3 regions of the Virgibacillus sp. L01 genome follow, and region 3 is predicted to be linked to each of the others. Evidence: riboswitches for the same ligand, from Rfam matches in the RefSeq annotation. Region 3 holds a riboswitch; each other region holds the start of a gene.
What was found. A riboswitch is a leader RNA that binds a small molecule or an ion and turns the genes downstream of it on or off. The one in region 3 is predicted to bind thiamine pyrophosphate.

Region 1: another riboswitch for thiamine pyrophosphate. It lies ahead of ACTWQM_RS02700 (peptide ABC transporter substrate-binding protein); the one in region 3 lies ahead of tenA (thiaminase II).
Region 2: another riboswitch for thiamine pyrophosphate. It lies ahead of thiT (energy-coupled thiamine transporter ThiT); the one in region 3 lies ahead of tenA (thiaminase II).

Annotation. Positions count from the first base shown of each region.
Region 1 is NZ_JBQQCP010000001.1:595,203-600,024, reverse strand. It holds gene ACTWQM_RS02705 (acetoin reductase) at 455-1,225, shown strand; TPP riboswitch at 1,480-1,592, shown strand; gene ACTWQM_RS02700 (peptide ABC transporter substrate-binding protein) at 1,771-3,435, shown strand; gene mqo (malate dehydrogenase (quinone)) at 3,786-4,822, shown strand, end outside.
Region 2 is NZ_JBQQCP010000011.1:60,143-64,964, forward strand. It holds gene ACTWQM_RS17365 (N-acetylmuramoyl-L-alanine amidase family protein) at 1-784, shown strand, start outside; TPP riboswitch at 863-963, shown strand; gene thiT (energy-coupled thiamine transporter ThiT) at 1,058-1,636, shown strand; gene ACTWQM_RS17375 (hypothetical protein) at 1,933-3,354, shown strand; gene ACTWQM_RS17380 (Glu/Leu/Phe/Val family dehydrogenase) at 3,481-4,822, shown strand, end outside.
Region 3 is NZ_JBQQCP010000005.1:195,139-199,960, forward strand. It holds gene ACTWQM_RS11505 (DUF4064 domain-containing protein) at 1-379, opposite strand, end outside; gene ACTWQM_RS11510 (phosphotransferase family protein) at 575-1,501, opposite strand; gene ACTWQM_RS11515 (DUF1801 domain-containing protein) at 1,805-2,158, shown strand; TPP riboswitch at 2,248-2,363, shown strand; gene thiW (energy coupling factor transporter S component ThiW) at 2,451-2,942, shown strand; TPP riboswitch at 2,944-3,047, shown strand; gene tenA (thiaminase II) at 3,114-3,803, shown strand; gene thiD (bifunctional hydroxymethylpyrimidine kinase/phosphomethylpyrimidine kinase) at 3,800-4,603, shown strand; gene thiM (hydroxyethylthiazole kinase) at 4,604-4,822, shown strand, end outside.

The DNA of each region.
Region 1 (4,822 bases), on a different contig from region 3:
TAGGAATATAGGAACAGTTATCCTCATGTATTGTTACCTTCCTAGTTGGTCTATCGATATTCAACCACATAGAACCCCTCCTCATTCAGGTGCTTAACCTTTTTTATTATTTCATCTAGTTTATCTCTGTTTTTCTTATCTAAATAATATGCTTTTGCAGTTTTGCCTATGCGTACGTACTCGAAAAACTATTATACTACTTAATGCGCCCCAATCGGCTTAACCTCAACTATGTGTAAATTAACATACCTGTCTACTTTAGTCTGTGGGAAATTGAATTATTAACTAAATAGCATGACAACTTTTCTACAAGTGTGGCTTAGAACATTTCGAAAAAGGAATTTAATCCACCTAATGTGGAAATTTTAGGATGCACATAATCCATCCCTATGTTTTTTAAAAATAATTGCAGGGTAGATTTCTAATATAAGACATATTAGAGAGGTGGTTAACAATGAGTAAAGTAGCTGTAATTACTGGAGGAGCACAAGGTATTGGAAAAGGAATTGCTGAACGCTTAGGGTCAGATGGATTTAAGATTGTAATAAGTGATATGGACATTGATTTGGCTAATAAAACAGTTGAAGAACTTAAAAATAGAGACATTGATGTGGCAGCTGTTAAAGGCGATGTTTCTAAACAGGACGATCAATTATCAGTAGTCTCTGAAGCTGTTGAAAAGTTTGGTTCCGTAGATGTTTTTGTTAATAATGCCGGGATAGACCAGGTAGAAGCACTAGTAGACGTGGAACCAAACGACTTAGAAAAGATTTACAATGTTAACGTGTTCGGTACTTTATATGGTATTCAAGCTGCAGCAAAGCAAATGAAAAAACAAGATGATGGCGGTAAAATAATTAATGCGTGCAGTATCGCCGGGAAAACAGCCTTTGAATTATTAGGTGCTTATTCTTCTACTAAGTTTGCTGTTCATGGATTAACACAGGCAGCAGCAAAAGAATTTGCTCAGGATAAGATCAAAGTTAATGCTTATTGTCCAGGCATCGTTGGAACTAGTATGTGGGATCGGATTGACGCCAAGATGGTAGAACATAAAGGGATGAAGCCAGGAGAAGCATGGCAGCAGCAGGTTGATCAAATCCCTTTAGAACGTTCTCAAACTCCAGAAGACGTCGCAAACCTTGTTTCCTATTTAGCATCCAAGGACTCTGACTATATGACTGGACAAGCAATTAATATTGATGGCGGACTTGAAGTTCACTAAATAGATAATTAAATACTGATTTCACCCCCTTCTATAGTAGAGGGGGTTTTTTAAGTGGGATAGAGCAAGGGAATATCTGTGCTACCTTTTTCTAATATATAAGTTTGATGTGTTAAAGACGTGGGAAAGTTTCTCTTACTTTGGAAACGGCAGGCCCGTTCCTGTGCTTCTAAAAAAACTGAGCTGTATGAAAATTTTAAGATTGAATAATTTATCAAGATATGTAATAGTAAAATAATTAATTAAATTCATAACAATCGTTGTAGGGGAACTGGTGTTGCCAGTTGAGAGTGTATCCATTAAGATGCTGATCCTTGGAACCTGGTCTGGCTCAAACCAGCGTAGGAAACACAACAAATAGTCTGATGCTGTTTTGTATGTATTTCCAAACATTCTGGGTAATGGCCCGGGATGTTTTTTATGGGTGCAAATGGTTGTTTCTGTGAAGGAGGTATGTGAGCGAGGGTTGTAACAGGCTTTTTAACAGTGCTCTCATGGTGGTGCTGTGTTTAATTTTTGCAAAAGAGATAAAGGAGGCAAAAAAGATGAATTACATACGAACCATTTCATTCGTTTCACTGCTGTTATTACTTGTCTTGACTGCTTGTAGCGGGGAGACGCAGGATGAAACGGCAAGCGAAGAAGATACGGGCGAGGAAGAAGAAAAAGTGCTTCACCTGAGTGCTCCTGGCCAAATTCCTGGATTGAATCCAACAATGGCTGATAACGACTTTAGTTTTAGGATCATTAACCAGGTATTTGAAGGGTTATACCGGTTGGATAAAGACGGGGATCCACAGCCAGCTGTGGCAGCTGGCGAACCAAAGGTAAGTGCAGACAATCGGGTTTATACATTTAAAATACGGAAAGATGCCGTATGGTCGAATGGTTCCGCTGTTACTGCACATGATTTTGAGTATGCCTGGAAAAAGGCAGTTGATCCTGCGACTGGTGCAGCATACGGGCCACAATTTGAGGAAATCGTCAAAGGGGCTTCAGAAATTTTAAAAGGCGATAAGCCAGTCGATGAGCTTGGAGTCGAAGCCCTGGATGATCGTACATTAAAAGTAACGCTCGAGGAGCCGATTCCATATTTTAAGGAACTATTGACTACAGCTATCTTTTTCCCGCAGCCTCAGGAATTCATTGAGGAGCAGGGAGATCAATATGCAACTGACAGTGAACATACCTTATTTAATGGTCCATTTGTCCTGGAAGACTGGGATGGAACAGGAAGCTCATGGACATATGCAAAGAATGAGCAGTATTGGGATAAGGATGCTGTGAATGTTGACAAGATTAAGGTCGATGTTGTAAAGGATACGCAAACTGCAGTAGATCTTTACACGAATGGCCAGCTTGATCGAGTAGGGCTGACAGGTGATTTTGTTGATAAATTTTCGTCAGAGGAAGAGTACCATACCTTTTTAACAGGTGGGGTACGATTTTTGAAAATGAACCAAGGAAAGGATGGCAACCAGACAAATCTTGCCAATTTACACATCCGAAAAGCCTTGAATATGGCATTGGACAGAGAAGGAATTGTCAATGAAATCCTCAATAACGGCTCCAAGGTTCTGTATGGAACGGTACCACGAGGGATTTCGGAGAACCCAGAAACCGGTAAGGACTTTCGCGAGGAAAATGGAAAGCTGACTCAATATGATGTGGATAAGGCGAAAGAGCATTGGCAGCAGGGATTAAGGGAACTAAATAAGGAAGAACTAGAATTTAAATTGACGACATCGGATTCCAGTTCGTCAATAACCATTGCTGAGAACCTCAAACATCAGTGGGAGTCCAATCTTCCCGGCCTGACGGTTACCATTAAAAATGTTCCGCCCGAACAAAGTGTCGATGCGAACGTTAATCAGAATTACGAGCTTATATTAACCGGATGGGGCGGTGATTACCAGGATCCGATGACTTACTTGAATCTGTTTATTACGGACAGTCCAGGCAATCACACCGGATATTCAAACGAGAAATATGATGAATTGGTTCTTGCATCGAAATCTTCTCTGGGAGATAAACCGATGAAGCGTTGGAATGCATTGCTGAAAGCGGAACAGCTTCTAATTGAAGATAGTGCCGTGTTGGTTCCACTCTACCAAAGTGGCACAGCCTATCTGCAAAACAGTAATGTGAAAGATTTGATCACCTACAAGGTAAGTGCCGAAAATTATAAATGGGTGGATATAGTGGAATAGTAGGTGCTGAATATAATTATTGATAATGGCTGCTGGTTTGATGGAACTGGCAGTCTTTTTCTTTTGGGTTGATGTATTAATTCGTGCAATTTTGTTATAATAGATTCCATCAAGAGGCCTCTTTCTGAATGTAATTTGCCGTTCAAGCATACATTTTATGATAGAGTGCCTTTTTTTTAGCTAAAAGAATTAGTGTTAAATTTTACACCAATTGATTTTCGAGTAATGCAATAGAGACAGTTTGATTTACCAGAATTATAGACATGTGGTTATTTAGAAGAATCGATACAATCAATGAATGCTAACTTTTTCAAAAAGATAAAATACTAGATAAATGGGAGTGATCCAAAATGAATAATCAATCATCTACATCAGACGTTGTTTTAATAGGTGCTGGGATTATGAGTGGAACCTTGGGGGTATTATTTAAGGAATTAGAACCTGATTGGAAAATTACAGCTTTCGAACAGCTTGGAGTTGCTGGTGGGGAAAGCTCGAACGAAAAAAATAATTCAGGAACAGGACATGCCGCATTATGCGAGTTGAATTATACAAACGAACAATCTGACGGTTCCATCGATATCAATGCAGCAGTTAGAATCAATGAGCGCTTTCACTTGTCAAGGCAACTCTGGGCTTATTTGGCAAATCGTAATTTAATCGAGTACCCACGTAATTTTATCACTAGTTTACCTCATATGAGTTTTGTTAAAGGTGAAGAAAATGTAGAATTTTTGAATAAGCGCTTTGAAGCATTATCCAGCCATCCATTATTTCAGGAAATAGAGTTTTCCGAAGATCCAGAGCGGTTAAAAGAATGGTTCCCGTTGATTATGAAAAATAGGTCAGCAAACGAATCTGTTGCCGGATCGAAAATTGATGATGGTACAGATGTTAACTATGGGGAATTGACTCGCACAATGTACGATTACCTGGAAAAAGAAAACGTAACTGTTAACTACAATCATAATGTGCTAGATATTAAGCAGACCACAGATGGGTTGTGGAAATTGAAGGTTCGGGACAAAAATGGTGCAATTGGAACGCATACTTCGAAGTTTGTTTTTATCGGAGCCGGCGGTGGCAGCTTGTTGTTATTACAGAAAACCGGAATTCCTGAAGGGAAACACATTGGCGGTTTTCCTATCAGCGGACAATATCTGGAATGTAATAATCCTGAGGTGATTGAACAACACTACGCAAAGGTTTATGGTAAAAATCCACCTGGAGCACCACTAATGGTTGTTCCGCATTTGGATACGCGATTTATCGACGGTAAAAGAACATTAATTTTTGGTCCTTTTGCAGGCTTTTTACCTAAGTTTCTTAAATCAGGCTCAAATATCGACTTGTTTGCTTCAGTCAAAGCGAACAATATGATTACCAT
Region 2 (4,822 bases), on a different contig from region 3:
TCATGGAGGAAAAGACCCAGGTGGTGGATCCAATCAATATTGGCTTGAGAAAGATATGAATCTAGCAATCTCACTCTATCAGTACAAACGCTATCAGCAGTTAGGAATTCCGATTGCAATTACCCGGCAAAAGGATGTCACCTTATCACCTGCAGAAAGGACGAAGATTGTCCGGGATAGTGGTGCAAGGTATTGTCATTCTAATCATATCAATGCTGGTGGAGGGGATGGTGGTGAGGTTATCCATTCTATCTATGGGGGAGAGAATATGGCAGAAGAAATAGCTTTTGGATTGCAGGATGCAGGTCAAAATATACGCAGGGTCTTTACAAGGACACTGCCAAATGATCGTACACGTGACTTTTATTATATGAACCGTGATACGGGAAAAGTTATCACTAATATAATTGAATATGGCTTTGCCGATTCGCGGGGAGACGATATACGCAAGATAAAGGATCATTGGCTGGAATTAGCCGAATCTGTTGTCAAGGCCTTTTGCTCGTTTAGTGAATTTTCCTATAAAGGTAATGGAATTGGCGCAACACTTAATAAATATTTAAGTCTGCCATCGAAAGCCTCAAGCTGGCGAGTGTATCCATTGGATGCAACTCCGATTAAGGGGAATGAAAAAGGTTTTTTACGCCCGGATAAATTTGGTGGATTAACATATAAAGTTATAGGCAGAACGCAGGCACATGTCTACTTAATTCAAACACGGGATTTTGGCAAGGTTCAAATTTATGCTCATCCAAATACAGGGGCTATTGTATCAACAAAATAAGTTCTTTTACCATAAGAAACCGTTGTCAATTGTATGTTGATACGTTATAATACACATAATGAAAAAAGCAGATTAATAGAAGCCTACAGGGGGAGCCGTTTGGCTGAGAGTGAACGTGCAGTTCTGACCCTTAGAACCTGTTAGTTAGTACTAACGTAGGGATGGTGGCTTTTTTGATGGAATAAAAGCAATGTTGTGAGCGGATTCCCCATCAGGAAGCTTCCCCTTGGCATTGCTTTTTTTGTATTTATTCAAAAGGGGAGGTAATTTAGAATGAGTTCGAAGCGTACGCTGTTTATGATTGAGGTGGCAATATTTGCTGCCATGGCATTACTTTTAGATATAATACCTTTTTTAAAGTTCTCGATTTGGCCACAAGGTGGATCTGTATCTTTTGCTATGATCCCAATATTCATTATGGCTTTTCGCTGGGGTTTGAAAGGTGGTCTGGTGGCCGGATTTTTGTTAGGAGTCATGCAGATCGTAATGTCCGGACCAATAATATTAACACCTGTCCAGGGTTTTCTTGATTATATTGTTGCTTTCACTATAATTGGAGTGGCAGGAATATTTGTAAAACCGGTTCAACATGCTGTCAAAGAAGGAAAAGCAAAGATAAGCTTTTTACTAATTATGTTAGGCGTATTTATAGGCTCAGCACTACGCTTTTTGGCGCATTTTACAGCCGGCATCGTGTTCTTTGGACATTATGCACCAGAAGGCCAGCCGGTCTGGTTATATTCGTTACTTTATAGTGGATCTTACATGCTGCCATCCTTTATCATCTGTACAGTTATTGTATTTCTTTTGTTTTACAAACAACCAAAAACATTATTGCAAACTGCATCGTAAATTAATCCGTTCACAGAAAATAGTCCTTTGTATTATAAGGGCTATTTTTCTATAATTAAGGTAGGGGTGATTAGGATGAAAGAACTAATCGGACAGTGTCAGTCATGTGGGCAAAACGTTTATTGTGAGGATGGTTTTTTTGACGGTGTCCAACAAAATGGAAAGCTATTTTGCAATGAATGTAACGAAAAGGAATCAAATTAGGGAATTATAGTAATCCAGCATTGTAATAATTTTTCACCGCTTTCTTTCAGTGTGCATAGGCTATAGCACACTTAAGAAAGGAAGTGTTATGGGTGGAACTAACAATATCACATTGGCTATACGGTATATTTACACTAATAATTATTTTCACAATGATTTTCAGGAAAGGTGTTGTACTTCCGTCGTTGCTTGGGACATTTGTGATTGCCTGGGTATATAACGGGAATTTAATCGATGGATTTACCGCTATATTCAATGCCAACCTTGTTGCAGCAAAGGAACTATTCAGTATATTCCTGATCATTACTTTTATGATGGCTTTGCTACACTCATTGCGTGATTTAGGTGCCGATCGAAGGATGATCCAGCCAATCCAAAAAGTAATGATAAATGGGCATGTTTCGTTTTTTGTTTTAATTGCTGTAACTTATGTCATTTCTCTCTTTTTCTGGCCGACACCAGCGGTACCGCTTATTTGTGCATTGCTGGTGCCTGCTGCAATTCGCTCAGGACTTCCAGCATTAACTGCAGCCGTTGCTGTTGCGCTGGCTGGTCAGGGGATGGCACTTTCTTCTGATTATATTGTTCAGGTTGCACCAGGGCTATCCGCAAAATCAGCCGGCATTGATGTGAATTTGGTGGCTGATAAGGCATTAATCCTATCTCTGATTACCGGTGCAGTAGCAATCGGATTAGCATACCTCTTTTATCGAAAAACAATTCGTTCAAAAAATAGTGAGCTAAATGAAAAAGAATTGGAAGCATTACAGGCAACGCAAGAGTCAACTAATAAAGCACATTCAAAACATCTGGATACTTGGAGTAAAGTATTTGCAGTACTTGTACCCATTGCCCTTTTGACAGTAGTAATCTATATGATGTATACAAAGCTTATGTCAGGACGAATGAGTGGATTTGAAGGTGGGGATGGTGCTGCATTTATTGGAGGAGTTGCTGTAATCCTGCTGTTATTATCGACAGTAGCGTTTGGTCGGCAACATGCACTTGATTATATTAGTAACCATATTACAGATGGCTTTGTGTTTGCTTTTAAGGCAATGGGACCGGTTATTCCGATTGCGGGGTTCTTCTTCCTTGGCAGTGCAGATTTTTCCGGTGGTATTCTAGGTGTGGATGAAAAGGCACCCGGATTGCTGTTTGACCTTGTTCAATCCTCACAGGCCTTCCTACCACAAAGTGCCTTATTTGCAGCATTTAGTGTATTGATTATTGGTATTATTACTGGGCTGGATGGTTCAGGATTTTCAGGTTTACCGCTGACTGGAGCACTAGCTGCTTCTCTGGAAAGTTCCTCGATTGATTCGGGAACACTCGCGGCTATTGGCCAAATGGGTTCAATTTGGACTGGTGGAGGTACAATTGTTGCTTGGTCATCTATGATTGCGATTGCTGGATTCTGTGGCGTATCAGTTATGGACTTGGTTCGGAAAAACTTTATTCCGGTTATTCTTGGATTAATTATTTCTACCGTCTTTGCTGTTTTAATTTTATAAGGACTTGAATAATTGTATATAAACAAGTAAATCCTCCAAGTAGAACAGTATTATTAGTTTATAATATATTTGTTTGATACACTTTAACAAATCAGGAAAATTTTACTACTGATGGAGGTTTTCAAAATGGCAAGCAGTACCACGAAGATTGTTCAGGAGTCTTTGGAAGCTTTACTGGATGATAAATTGTTTTTACCAGAACTGACAGACAAAACACGTGAGAAAGCATTTACGTCGTTGGTGTCTATCTTATCCACTCCTAATCATGTCAACAAATCCTATTTACGAATTGCGCTCGAAAATGGCAAAGTAACACGTGTTCCATCTTTTCGGGTTCAGCATAATAATATTCTTGGTCCGTATAAGGGTGGTATTCGTTTTCATGAATCAGTTAATGAAGATGAAGTAACTAACCTTGCATCACTCATGACACTGAAGAATGCGCTCCATGATGTACCGTTTGGTGGTGGAAAAGGCGGAGTTGTGATTAACCCGAGAGATTATAGTGTTAAAGAATTATATATGATTTGCAAGAAGTATGTGCAGTATTTCAGTGAAATTCTTGGACCTGATAAAGATATTCCAGCACCGGATGTTGGTACAGGTGACCGTGAAATGGACTGGATGATGGGTGAATATAAAAGTATTCGTCCTGGAAGTCCTTACAGAGGCAGTTTTACTGGCAAAAGTGTCGAGAACGGCGGATCGTTAGGACGAAGGGAAGCAACGGGGAAAGGTGTTTATTTCGCATTCCGCTACATGATCCATAACTTTGTTAAGAATCAGGAAAAGTGGCTTTCAGAACGTGAGAATGTTTTTGTGAAAACAGCGTTGAACCACATGGACAAAACACTGACAATGGCAGTCCAAGGATTTGGTAATGTTGGCTCAGTTGCCGCACTTGAAGCTTTTCAATGTAATCATCTGAACAATAAAATTGTCTCAGTTAGCGATCGGAATGTAACACTATATAATTCCGATGGTTTGGATATTCCAGGCCTTGTCAAATTTACATCCAATAGCGGTGGAGACCTTCCAGTTAATGATGAACAGTTAAAAGAAGCAGATGTTAAAGCTACCATTAAAGATCGTGATGACGTGTTAAGTTTGGATGTAGATGTACTATTCTTAGCAGCCCTGGGAGGACAGGTACATCAGGAAAATATGAAAGATGTAAAGGCAAGTATCATAGTGGAAGGAGCAAACGCACCGGTAACCAGTGGAGCAGATAAATATCTGAGTGAAAAAGGTGTGATTATTGTTCCTGACATCTTAGCAAACGCTGGTGGTGTCATCGTTTCTTATTTTGAATGGCTGCAAGGTCGGGAAACGCAATTTTTCAGTGAAGAAGAAATCTTTAAACGCTTATTTGATAAAATGCAGCAAACGTTTGATACCATCTTCCCACAATTTTTTGGGGATCCGTTTCCGTTGCGGCAGAACTGTTATATTCATGCCGTAATGAAAA
Region 3 (4,822 bases):
TTCCAGCGATTAAGTAAAATATCCCGCTAAAGATTCCGGCGCCCACTGTGATAATTGCTGCAAGTACAGACGTTACAATCAAAATAATCCCTGCTGCTTTCGGTTTCTTATCGCCTTTTACCAATATGATTGAAATAATACCTAATACCAACGCAATGATGGAAACAATCGCTAGCACCAGACCTCCACCTTGAAGGACTTCCAGCATAGCCTGCATATCACCCGTTCCCATTCCAGGTTGTTGCATCATTTCATCCGAAGCCTCATTCAAAACTTGCTCATTGTTAAATAGCCATGCTGTAAAAATACCTACTCCAGCAAACAGCATATAGATTAATGCTCCTACAATCGTTAGGACAATTTCCCCTGTCCGATTCATGACAAACCCTCCCCATTTTTAACTTAACTTAATTCTATGCAGTAATTTGAATGGAATATTCTAAATTACCCGTTCCACTTCAACTTTACCACACAAAACTGTCCATCCTACCTTCATCATAACATGTATTTACTAACATTCGCCAAACACAAATCGAATTTCAGCAAACCATGCCCTGAATCTAAATAAGCTTCATCAAATACCTCCATTTAACAGACTACCAACGTATTTATCCAATCGCTTCTTCATCATATCATTTGTTAATCCTGATACACCGAATGCTTCCCACCCAGGATACACCTCTGGAGGTCCAACTAGCATATCGGTCAAAGAAAGCAAATCCCAATACCGATTATAGGTAAAATCCGAACCTGCCTGTTGCTGATATGCCTTCAGAAAACCATCTGCTGTTTTAACACCATATAGCATGGCCAGGTTCACTCTGCAATGCCCGACATCAACTCCGCGAGGGCCTCTGCAGCCATTGACCCAATCTACCACCCCACTAACTAAGCCTTCATTCCATAATACATTGGCTGGATGATAGTCTCGGTGAATGAAGCAATCTGTCGTTTTTGGTCGAGGTCCTGCTAAAATCTTAATAGCACTTTCCCATGTTTTCGGCTCCTTTGACCAGCTCGGTACCTCAAACGTTGATAAGTCATTGTAGCTATAATGCTGATATGGAAATCCACTCGCTTCGACTGCATGAATTTTCACAAGCCCCTTTGCCAAGCCGGTAAGCCACTCATTCATATTGGCAGGTTGCAATTCTACAGCACCTTCAAGTTTCGTCATGAGAATCGCTGGAATTCCACATTTTTCTCCAGTTTCATCGGAGGCGACAACTTGAGGAGTGGTAACGCCTGTTTTAGCAGCCATAAGCAAACTCTCCTTTTCATGCAAAACCAAATCCGGTTCTTCTTCAAGCCATTCCTTATTATCAAACTGCCTGATAACATATTGTTTTACTGACTGATCCACCTGTATTGTGATGCTATGTAATGTGGATGAGGTACTTCCTTTCAGTCGACTAACCGATTCCACCACTGCATTCGAATCGACATTATCTACTACCCATTCAATAATTCTACTCGACAAATGTTCGTTATTATGTTCCAAAAAAATCCACCCCAGTTCTAATATAAATTTAATTTTAATACATCTACTCTGGAATTAAAGGGATTTAGTATCATTTTGGTGAAAATATACAATGACGAGTATCATGAAGTTGTAATGTCAAAGATTAGCGGAAACCAAAGCCCTTATTTGACAAAAACATCCCTTTTTCCTTAGATATATGTGAAATAAGGTATCTGATGACCGCATATTACAGGAAAAGCATTTTTTTGCAGAAATAGCGTATCCTGTGTCCGATTATTACTGTAATGTAAGAACAATAATATAAAAGGAGAGTCAAAAAGCATGGAACCAATCCAAACTAAAGAAGTAGATCAATTCATTGAAAATTTAAATGGGCATACAAAGGAAATTATCGAAAAATTACGGGAGGTTATTTTCCAAACGTCTCCCAATATAACTGAAGAAATGAAATGGGGAAAGCCATGTTATATTGAGAATGGTCTTGTATGCTATCTCCAGACTGCCAAGAATCATGTTAATCTAGGTTTCTACTTCGGTGCCACACTTAAGGATAAGGATAACCTGCTTGAAGGAACTGGCAAAAAAATGCGTCATATCAGAGTAAAACAACTCGACGATATTCAACCCCAAAAATTTTCTGCATTAATTAAGGAAGCCATTGAATTGGAAACATGATTTTTTTCATTACATTCATGAACATGAAATAAACCATGACAAAAGTGATTTCTTTTGTTATCCTTAAATTGTAAACATAATATTTTAAAAATTACTACTAGGGGTGCCCAAAATCGTGGGCTGAGAGGAAAGCACGTATTAGCTTTCTGACTCTTACGGACCTGATCTGGTTAATACCAGCGGAGGGAAGTAGACTGACGATATACTTACTTATATCAGCTATTTCAAGCCAGGTCCATTAATGGATCTGGCTTTTTTCGTACGCGCCCCTTTCACGGAAAGGAGGATTTGATTGAACCGAACACGATTACTTACGACAATGGCAGTCTTTGTGGCAATAGGTACATTGGGTGCACAGTTACTTTGGTTTCCAGCAGGCGTGGCAAAAGCCTATCCCGTCCAGCATGCCGTCAATGTTATGGCCGCAGTGACACTTGGGCCTGGTCCTGCGGTCGGTATTGCATTTATGATTGGCCTGCTCCGCAACATGCTTGGACTTGGTACGTTGCTGGCGTTTCCCGGCGGCATGATTGGAGCATTTCTAGCTGGATACTTGTTTCAGAAGACTCATAGAAAAGCCATGGCTGCTGTGGGAGAAGCAATTGGTACCGGGGTCATCGGAGCACTTTTTGCTGTTCCCTTTGCAAAGCTATTGATGGGTAGTTCAGCTGGTGCTTTGTTCTTTATACCGTCGTTTCTTATTAGCAGTGTTACTGGAGCATTGATAGGCTGGTTTGTTATTTCACGGGTTAATCAGGAAAGACTAGTTCAAAATAAAATATAGGAAAAACTACTAGGGGTGCTGTACTGGCTGAGAAACGGAAATATTCCTTGTCCCTTGGAACCTGATCTGGATAATGCCTGCGCAGGGAAGTAGTTGAGGTCCGCTATCTATACCTCTACTAATCTACTTTTATCCCCCCTAGTAGCTTCCTAAATCATTGGAGGCTTTGTTATGTCATTCACACAACAATTAAGAGATGAGAACCAAGATATTTTTCAAGCAATATTTAATCACCCTTTTGTCGCTGGTATTGGAAAAAAAGATGTCCCAAACGGATCAATTGCGCATTATATTAAGGCAGATTTTGAATATTTAAATGCATTTATGCGAATTTATGGAATTGCACTTTCCAAATCTGACAAGCGCGAGGACATCCGCTTCTTCGGGGAACAAATCCAATTTGTTTTAAATAGTGAAAACCACCCACATCATAACTTTTGCGACCATATAGGGATTGGCTACGAGGAGCTGCAAGGTCACCCGCTTCCGCCAACTGCTGATCATTACATTAAGCATATGATGTATCACGCGCAAATGGGCAGTGTCGCTGAAACCATTGGTGCACTGCTCCCTTGCCCCTGGACATATTTGGAAATCGGCTATGCGTTAATGAACAAATATAAACCAGAAACGGATCATCCATTTTATCCATGGATCAGCTTTTATGCTGATGAACGATTTGGCAAAATAGTGATGGAAATGCGAAACCGCTTGGATGAATTTGCTGAACATGCTTCATTGGATGAGCAGAAAAAGATAAAAGAAGCATTTCGTAAAAGCTGCCAATTAGAACTGTCCTTTTGGGAAATGGCCTATACTTGTGAAGAGTGGCCAATAAACGAGTTGGTGGTTGGCAAATGAAAAGCATTCCATGCGCACTTACAATCGCTGGTACTGACCCCAGTGGTGGAGCCGGAATACAAGCAGACTTAAAAACCTTTCAGGAACTGAAGACTTACGGTATGTCTGTCATTACATCCGTTGTTGCCCAAAATACAACAGGTGTCCAGAATGTGCACCATCTCCCTGTTGAAATGATTGAACAACAATTGGATTCTGTTATGACCGATATCCCCTTTCAGGCATTTAAGACAGGAATGATCGCCAACGTTGACATGATGCAGGCTATTGCTCAAAAGATTAATGGTTTAAACATCCCTTTTGTTATGGATCCGGTAATGGTCGCAACAAGTGGCGATCCATTAATCGCAAGCGATGCCAGGGATTATTTACGTAAGAAACTATTACCAATGACATCGTTAGTAACACCTAATATCCCTGAGGCAGAAGATATTACAGGTGAAAAAATCGAAACACTGGACGACATGAAAAAGGCTGCAAAACAAATAGTTCATGAATTTGGAGCAGGTGCGTCATTGGTTAAAGGTGGCCATCTGCAAGGTGAAGCAATCGATTTTTTATATGACGGCAGTTCGTTACACACTTTTTCAACCAAACGAATTGATACAAAAAATACACACGGAACCGGCTGTACTTATTCAGCAGCCATTACAGCCTACTTAAGCCAAGGAGATTCTTTACCAGAGGCCGTTAAAAAAGCAAAAGATTACGTAACTGCTGCAATCCGTCATTCATTTTCACTCGGTCATGGAAGTGGGCCGACAAATCATTGGGCACAACCCATTGAAAGGGTGAGGTAAATGAACAAAGATATTATTCAAAAAGTAAGAGATCAAAGTCCGTTGATTCATCATCTGACAAATCAAGTTGTGATGAATTTTACCGCAAATGGCTTGTTATCCTTTGGCGGAACCCCAGTCATGGCTAAAGCTGAAGAGGAAGCGAACGACATGGCGTCCATTGCAGATGGCGTACTTTTAAACATCGGGACCATAACAGCACAGGAAATCCCAGCAATG